3 regions of the Bradyrhizobium sp. McL0616 genome follow, and region 1 is predicted to be linked to each of the others. Evidence: predicted binding sites of a transcription regulator. Region 1 holds the regulator's gene; each other region holds the start of a gene.
What was found. The regulator PhoB, encoded in region 1, activates phosphate uptake and scavenging genes when phosphate is short. The targets are predictions, from matches to a motif close to TGTCATNNANCTGTCAT.
Positions count from the first base shown of each region.

Region 1 (2,262 bases):
CGGGACATGGGTTCTGAACATACCGCAAAGGCCTTCGACACCGACCTCCAGGAACTTACCCGCCTGGTCGCCGAGATGGGCGGGATTGCCGAGCGCATGATCGTCGATTCCGTCGACGCGCTGATCCGCCGCGACGTCGCGCTCGGCCAGCGCGTCGTCGCCACCGACGTCGAGCTCGACGCGCTCCAGAAGCGCATCGAGGAGCGCGCCGTGCTCACCATCGCTCGCCGCCAGCCGATGGCGGTCGATCTGCGCGAGATCGTCGGCGCCATGCGCGTCGCGACCGATCTCGAGCGCATCGGCGACCTCGCCAAGAACATGGGCAAGCGCGTCGCGGCGCTGGAGACCGATTTCCATCCGCTCAAGCTGTTCCGCGGCCTCGAGCACATGACCGACCTGGTGCAGCAGCAGGTCAAATCGGTGCTGGACGCATATGCCGCGCATGATCTGCCGGCGGCGATGGCGGTGTGGAAGGGCGACGAGGAAGTCGACGCCATCTGCACCTCGCTGTTCCGCGAGCTCCTCACCTACATGATGGAGGATCCGCGCAACATCTCGTTCTGCATCCATCTGATGTTCTGCGCCAAGAACATCGAGCGGATCGGCGATCACGCCACCAACATCGCCGAGACCGTGTTCTATATGATCGAAGGTCAGGCCATGACCGACAAGCGGCCGAAGGGCGACATGACGACCTTCGCCACGACCCTCCCGAATACTTGAATAATTAAGGAGCGACGACCCCATGGGCGCACGCATTATGGTGGTTGAGGACGAGGAAGCTCTGACCGAGCTTCTCCGCTACAACCTCGAAGGCGACGGCTATGACGTCGAGACGGTGATGCGCGGCGACGACGCCGATACCCGTCTCAAGGAGCACATCCCCGATTTGATCGTGCTCGACTGGATGCTGCCGGGGCTATCCGGCATCGAGCTGTGCCGGCGGCTGCGCGCGCGGTCCGATACCAAGCAGCTCCCGATCATCATGCTCACCGCGCGCGGTGAGGAGAGTGAGCGAGTGCGGGGATTGGCGACCGGCGCCGACGATTACATCGTCAAGCCGTTCTCGGTCCCTGAGCTGCTCGCCCGCGTAAAGGGCCTGCTCAGGCGCGCAAGCCCGGAGCGGCTCGCCACCGTGCTGGCGTTTGGCGACATCGAACTCGACCGTGACAAGCGCCGCGTGGCGCGCTCGGGCCGGCCGATCGATCTCGGCCCGACCGAGTATCGCCTGCTGGAGTTTTTCCTGGAGCATCCCGGCCGCGTGTTCTCGCGCGAGCAGCTGCTCGACAGCGTCTGGGGCCGCGATATCTACATCGACGAGCGCACCGTCGACGTGCATATCGGTCGCCTGCGCAAGCTGCTCAATCTCGGTCGCGAGCAGGACCCGATCCGCACCGTCCGTGGCGCCGGCTATGCGCTGGATGATCGGTTTGCGAAGGCGGAGCAGGCGTAGGGTTCTGTGGTTAGTTGCTGACTGCCGCTACCATCTCCGATGTCGTCCAGGCCTATTACGCACTAGGCCGGGACGACACTGAATTTGTCGAACCGCCGTCGCTTGGACGGCGAAACCTTGGAAGCAGACTAACTCACCGTGACGGCTTCACCGGCGCGCGGCGGCGATCTGACGCCGGCTGGTACGCGACGCGCGAGTGTTGGGCGCAATAGGGCAGGCCCGAGAGCGCCCTGCCGCCGCAGAAGAAGAAGTCCGGACTCGAGGGATCGCCGACCGGCCAGTGGCAGGTCGCCTCGTTCAATTCGAGCAGCGACAGCCGCTGGCTCATCGGCACCACGTTGTCGTAGGTGACCGGATCCGGCTCAGCCTCGACCTCGAAGGCCTGCGCAAGCGCGGTGTTGCCGCGCGCAATCGGCCGGGTCACCCGCATCATGTGCTGCGCGGGACGCGCCTTGCGTGGCCGCGGAGCTGCCGACGACGGGCTCTTGGCACGGCCGGACAGGCCCAGCCGGTGCACCTTGCCGATCACGGCATTGCGGGTCACATTGCCGAGTTCAGCTGCGATCTGGCTGGCCGAAAGTCCGGCCTCCCAAAGCTTTTTCAACTGCTCGACGCGATCGTCCGACCATGTCAAAACCGTCATTGCGCCCTTTCCCTCGCTACGAGCCGCCTTGCTGGGGCTGCGCTGCGAATGCCTAAGTCTCGAAAAACCCGTGCCGCCAGAATCCCTTGAAGTTCGCCGGGCGCAGAAGCGCTCCCGAACGTTTACGCCGGTACATGAGGACTTAGAGGATCAGAACCGCTGCACG
Region 1 is NZ_CP188255.1:8,345,316-8,347,577, reverse strand. It holds gene phoU (phosphate signaling complex protein PhoU) at 7-723, shown strand; gene phoB (phosphate regulon transcriptional regulator PhoB) at 746-1,453, shown strand; gene ACPPVR_RS40285 (GcrA family cell cycle regulator) at 1,587-2,096, opposite strand.

Region 2 (2,262 bases), 2.6 Mb from region 1:
TCAGGCCCAGATAACGGCGGTTGCGGCGCTGCCAGCGCGTCCAGGCGCTGGGCCACAGCCGCGCCAGCGCCGCGGCGCCGAAGGCGAGGCAGAACAGCAGCAGCGAGCTCCGCGCCGTGAAGCGGATCACCATCCGCACGCCGTCGACCTCGAACTGCCGCATCGAGGCGATCCACAGGCTGAGGGCCATCAGGCTCAAGGTGAGGACGGCAAGCAGCCGCCAGCCTTCGAACCAGCCTTGACGTGCGACATGATGATCTCCTCGGTTATGTAATCATCGATTACATTTGGGGCGAACCCCATCGTCAACGGTGTAATCGCCGATTACATTCACGTTCGGGTGATGCTAGAAGGCTTTATGCCCGCCCGTCAGCCAGCTAAGCCCCGCGTCCGTCGTCAAACACAGGAAGACCGGCCCTATCATCACGGTGATCTCCGCCGGGTGCTGATCGATGCTGCGCTGCAACTGGCAGCCGAGGGTGCCGAAGTCTCGGTGCGCGAGGCCGCGCGCCGCGCCGCGGTGTCGCCGGGAGCACCGTTCCGGCACTTCCCCAACCGCGACGCGCTGATGGCCGCAGTAGCCGGGGAGGCGCAGCGGCGCTTCCGCGTCGAGATCGAGGCGGCGCTGGCAGACGCTCCGCCCGCCGAGCCGCTGGCCCGCTTCCGCTCCTTCGGCCTCGCCTATGTGCGCTGGGCCATGCGCAATCCGGCGCATTTCGAGATCATCTCCACCGGGCGATATTTTGCCCATGGCAGCTCGGCCGAACTGACGCGGGACAATGCCGAGGTGATCGCGCTGACTGAGCGGATGCTGGCTGAAGCGGCAGAGCAGGGCTTGCTCCGGTCAGCTGACCTCAAGCGTATCCAGATCGCCGGCCGCGCCTTGGTCTACGGCTTTGCCCGGATGAACCTCGATGGTCACTTTCCGCGCTGGGGGGTGGAGGAGGGCGAGGTCGAGCAGATGGCAGAGGGGGTGATCGACCTGTTCATCGCGGGGATCGTCAAGCGCTAGCGTCGCTCGCCGTGCGGCCCTTCGCCGCCCGCTAACATTAAGCGAAGGTCGGGTCGCCACACGCGTTGCTTGTCCGTGACCGTTCAATTACAGTTTTATGACACGGTGCAGGCTTTCCGGCTGCTCCGAACGTCGCTGGTGCTCCAGTCGGCTTGGCATCACCGCCCCGGACCAGAAGTTGCGTGTCGTCAATGGCGTCCGCGCCCAATCCAGGTCCTTCTGCCGCCACCGCCGTGCTGGCGAGCGTTGCCGCGCTCGGCATCTGGCGCTTGCTCGCTGTTGCCGCGCCGCACCTTGCAGCCATTGGTCTGATGTACGAGACCGAGACCGATTTCGGCTCGCGCCTCTCCTTCGTACTCGCCTGGGGCATCCTCAACTTCTTCTGGATCACGCTCTTGCGGCGGCCGGCGCTGTCGGGCGCGCTGTCGCTGACGATGGTCGTTGTGCTTGTCCTGCTGTCGCGGCTCAAGCACGACGTCGTGCAGATGACGGTCAACTTCATCGACCTGATGATGATCGACCGCGACACCGTTGCGTTCCTGTTCACGATCTTCCCGAACCTGCGCTGGTCGGTGATCGGGGCCGGCCTCGTCACGCTGCCGCTGATGTACGCGCTGTGGTGGCTCGATCCGTTTCGCATCCGACGCCTGCCGGCACTCGCCGCCATGCTTGCCTGTGTAGCCGCGATGGTCGGCTATTCCGTCTACCATCCCGATGAGGCATGGCGCGGTTATTACGACGACGGCTATCTCTCGAAATTCTTTCGCTCCGGCGTCAGCGCGGTCTCCGACTTCGCGCAGTACGGCTTCATGGAGTCGGCGGCCTCGACCAACGAGCGGCTCAACATGCCGCTGGTCGATGCCTGCCATCCCGCCGGCCGGCGGCCGAACATCATCATGGTCCATGATGAATCGAGCTTCGACATCCGCGCCGCGCAGGGCATCAAGGTGCCGCCCGGCTATGGCAGTCACTTCAAGTCCTTGGACGGCAAGCAGCGTACGTTCCTGGCCGAGAGCAATGGCGGGCCGAGCTGGTTCACTGAATACAATGTGCTCGCTGGTCTCTCCTCGCGCTCGTTCGGCCGTTTCGCCTATTTCGTGACGCGCATTGCGTCTGGCCGCGTTGAGCGCGGCCTGCCGCTGGCGCTCCGGCGCTGCGGCTACGACACCATGTCGCTGTATCCGGCCTATGGCGGCTTCATGGGCGCGCGCAGCTTTCAGGTGACGACCGGAGTCGAGCGCTTCTTCGAC
Region 2 is NZ_CP188255.1:2,304,370-2,306,631, forward strand. It holds gene ACPPVR_RS11145 (hypothetical protein) at 1-190, opposite strand, end outside; gene ACPPVR_RS11150 (TetR/AcrR family transcriptional regulator) at 359-1,012, shown strand; gene ACPPVR_RS11155 (LTA synthase family protein) at 1,204-2,262, shown strand, end outside.
Region 2: a site for PhoB is predicted at 1,099-1,115, ahead of ACPPVR_RS11155 (LTA synthase family protein). Genes of this name have one in related genera too.

Region 3 (2,262 bases), 1.9 Mb from region 1:
CGACAGCCATGCCTATATGCTCTCGCTGCGCGGCGAGGCCGAGGCGGCCGGCGCGGCCTTTGCGTTTCACACACCACTCATTCGCGCCAAGGCGACCAGCGGCGCCATCGAGGTCGAGGCCGGCGGCGAGGCGCCGATGACGCTGCAATGCAGCCTTCTCGTCAACGCCGCCGGGCTTTCGGCGACGAACGTGGCGCGCCACATCGACGGCATGCCGCTGGATCGGATCCCGCCGGCCTATCTCGCCAAGGGAAACTATTTCAGCTGCAACGCGAAGGCGCCGTTCTCGCGCCTGATCTATCCGGTGCCCGAGCCCGGCGGGCTCGGCGTGCATCTGACGCTGGACATGGCGGGTCAGGCGCGTTTCGGCCCCGACGTCGAGTGGATCGAAACGATCGACTATGAGGTCGATCCGTCGCGCGCCGAACGCTTCTATCCGGCGATCCGCAAATACTGGCCGACGCTGCCCGATGGCGCGCTGATGCCAAGCTATTCGGGCATTCGCCCGAAGATCGTCCCCCCGGCGGTCGCCACGCAGGATTTTTTGATGCAGGGTCCGCGCGACCACGGCGTCGAGGGCCTGGTCAATCTATTCGGCATCGAATCGCCGGGACTAACGTCGTCGCTCGCGATCGCCGATCACGTCGCCGAGCTCGCGGGACTCTAAGCGCCACACGACGATGGTTACGCAGTGCACACCTTTAGGCAGGGATGAGCGCAAAAGCTCCCATCCCTGCGGAAAGGGTACGATCAAACTCTACGCTGTATGGGGGTTACTAGTGGAGCGTGGCACCGGTGTGCTTCAATCGCTCGATCTGGTCCTTGACCAGCAATTTCCGGCGCTTCAACTCAACAATTTGCAGGTCGTCTGTTGAAAGGTGCACGAGAGCTTCGTGCAATTCGTTTTCGAGAGTTTTGTGCTTCCGTTCCAATTCAACCAGATGTGCCTGAATTGTCATTCGAAACCTCCTCGGTAGGGGTGACCTTGGATTCGATCCGGACGAGCAAGTCTACATCACCGATTCGTTCTGTCGATCGATATCCGTCGTCGCAGTGTCATTTTTGAAAATTCATATGTAACGAAACGTGAGTAAGGAACCACGCGGCGAAAAATCCATGATATCAATACGCTTGCGCAAGCCGCGTTGAGCGATCCACCGAAATATCTTTCGAGAGAACGGTAACCGACGACCCAGATCGCTTGCGATCACGACGCGCAAGGACGATAATTTCCACAGGGCATCCACAGCCTTTAATCTCAAGCCTATCGGTTTTCGGCCACCGCAGACATGACCAATGAAGACGAGCGCGAGCTCGAAGCCGAACTCGCCCGGTTGCACCAGGAACACCGAGATCTTGATGCGGCGATCGATGCACTGCATCAATCGCCCGCCCCCGACCTATTGCGGTTGCAGCGGTTGAAGAAACGCAAGCTGTTGTTGCGCGACCGTATCGCCTTCATCGAAGACCAGATCACGCCCGACATCATCGCCTGATCCACAGGCATCGTTTCGCAGCGAAGCTGCGTCCCCTGATTCCGCTTGACTCAAAAAGAACAAAGAGGGAACATTTGTACCCAACCGGCTCAGGAAAACGCAGATGTCAGCAACCGCCCTCTTCGACAACAGCCATTATGAACAAGCCTGCGACCAGGCCATCGCGATGTGCGACGGCAATCTGCGCAGCACCATCAAGGCGCTGATCATGGCCAACGAATATCTGGAAACCGAACTCGAGGAATTGCAGGCGGCGATCTCGGCCGGCTGCATTCCGGAAACCTCACGCAGCAAGGCGCGGAGCAGCGCCGCCTGATTTCAGTATTGGAGCAACGCCATGTCGGATGTGACCTATTACGTTGCAATGCCCTTTCTGATCGATGCTGACGGATCACCAGTCGCGGGCGCGGCCGAGGAATGTCAGTCCTCAACGGCCGCGCTGCGGCGCGCCGAGATTCTGTCGCACGGTGCCGGCCACATCGGCGCGGTCGCATTCAGCCGCAGCGGTGATCCCATGACCGGCGAATTCGGCGACGCAACGTTACTGCGCAAATTCGGCAACGTGCCGGAAGATCTCGCCACACTCTGAATTCAACTGCCAACGAGCCTGATCCGCGGCTCGTGCCGGCGGTGCGCCTTGCGCACATACATGGCAGCATCGGCCTGTTCCAGCGCGCGAACTGCATCGGACTGCGACCCAAGCAGCGCGACACCGGCGGAGGCGCCCGCCGTCACATGCTGGCCGCGAAAGACGAACGACAATTCG
Region 3 is NZ_CP188255.1:1,566,904-1,569,165, reverse strand. It holds gene ACPPVR_RS07575 (NAD(P)/FAD-dependent oxidoreductase) at 1-667, shown strand, start outside; gene ACPPVR_RS07570 (YdcH family protein) at 777-959, opposite strand; gene ACPPVR_RS07565 (YdcH family protein) at 1,290-1,496, shown strand; gene ACPPVR_RS07560 (hypothetical protein) at 1,600-1,812, shown strand; gene ACPPVR_RS07555 (hypothetical protein) at 1,834-2,085, shown strand; gene ACPPVR_RS07550 (GGDEF domain-containing protein) at 2,088-2,262, opposite strand, start outside.
Region 3: a site for PhoB is predicted at 1,044-1,060, ahead of ACPPVR_RS07570 (YdcH family protein). Genes of this name have one in related genera too.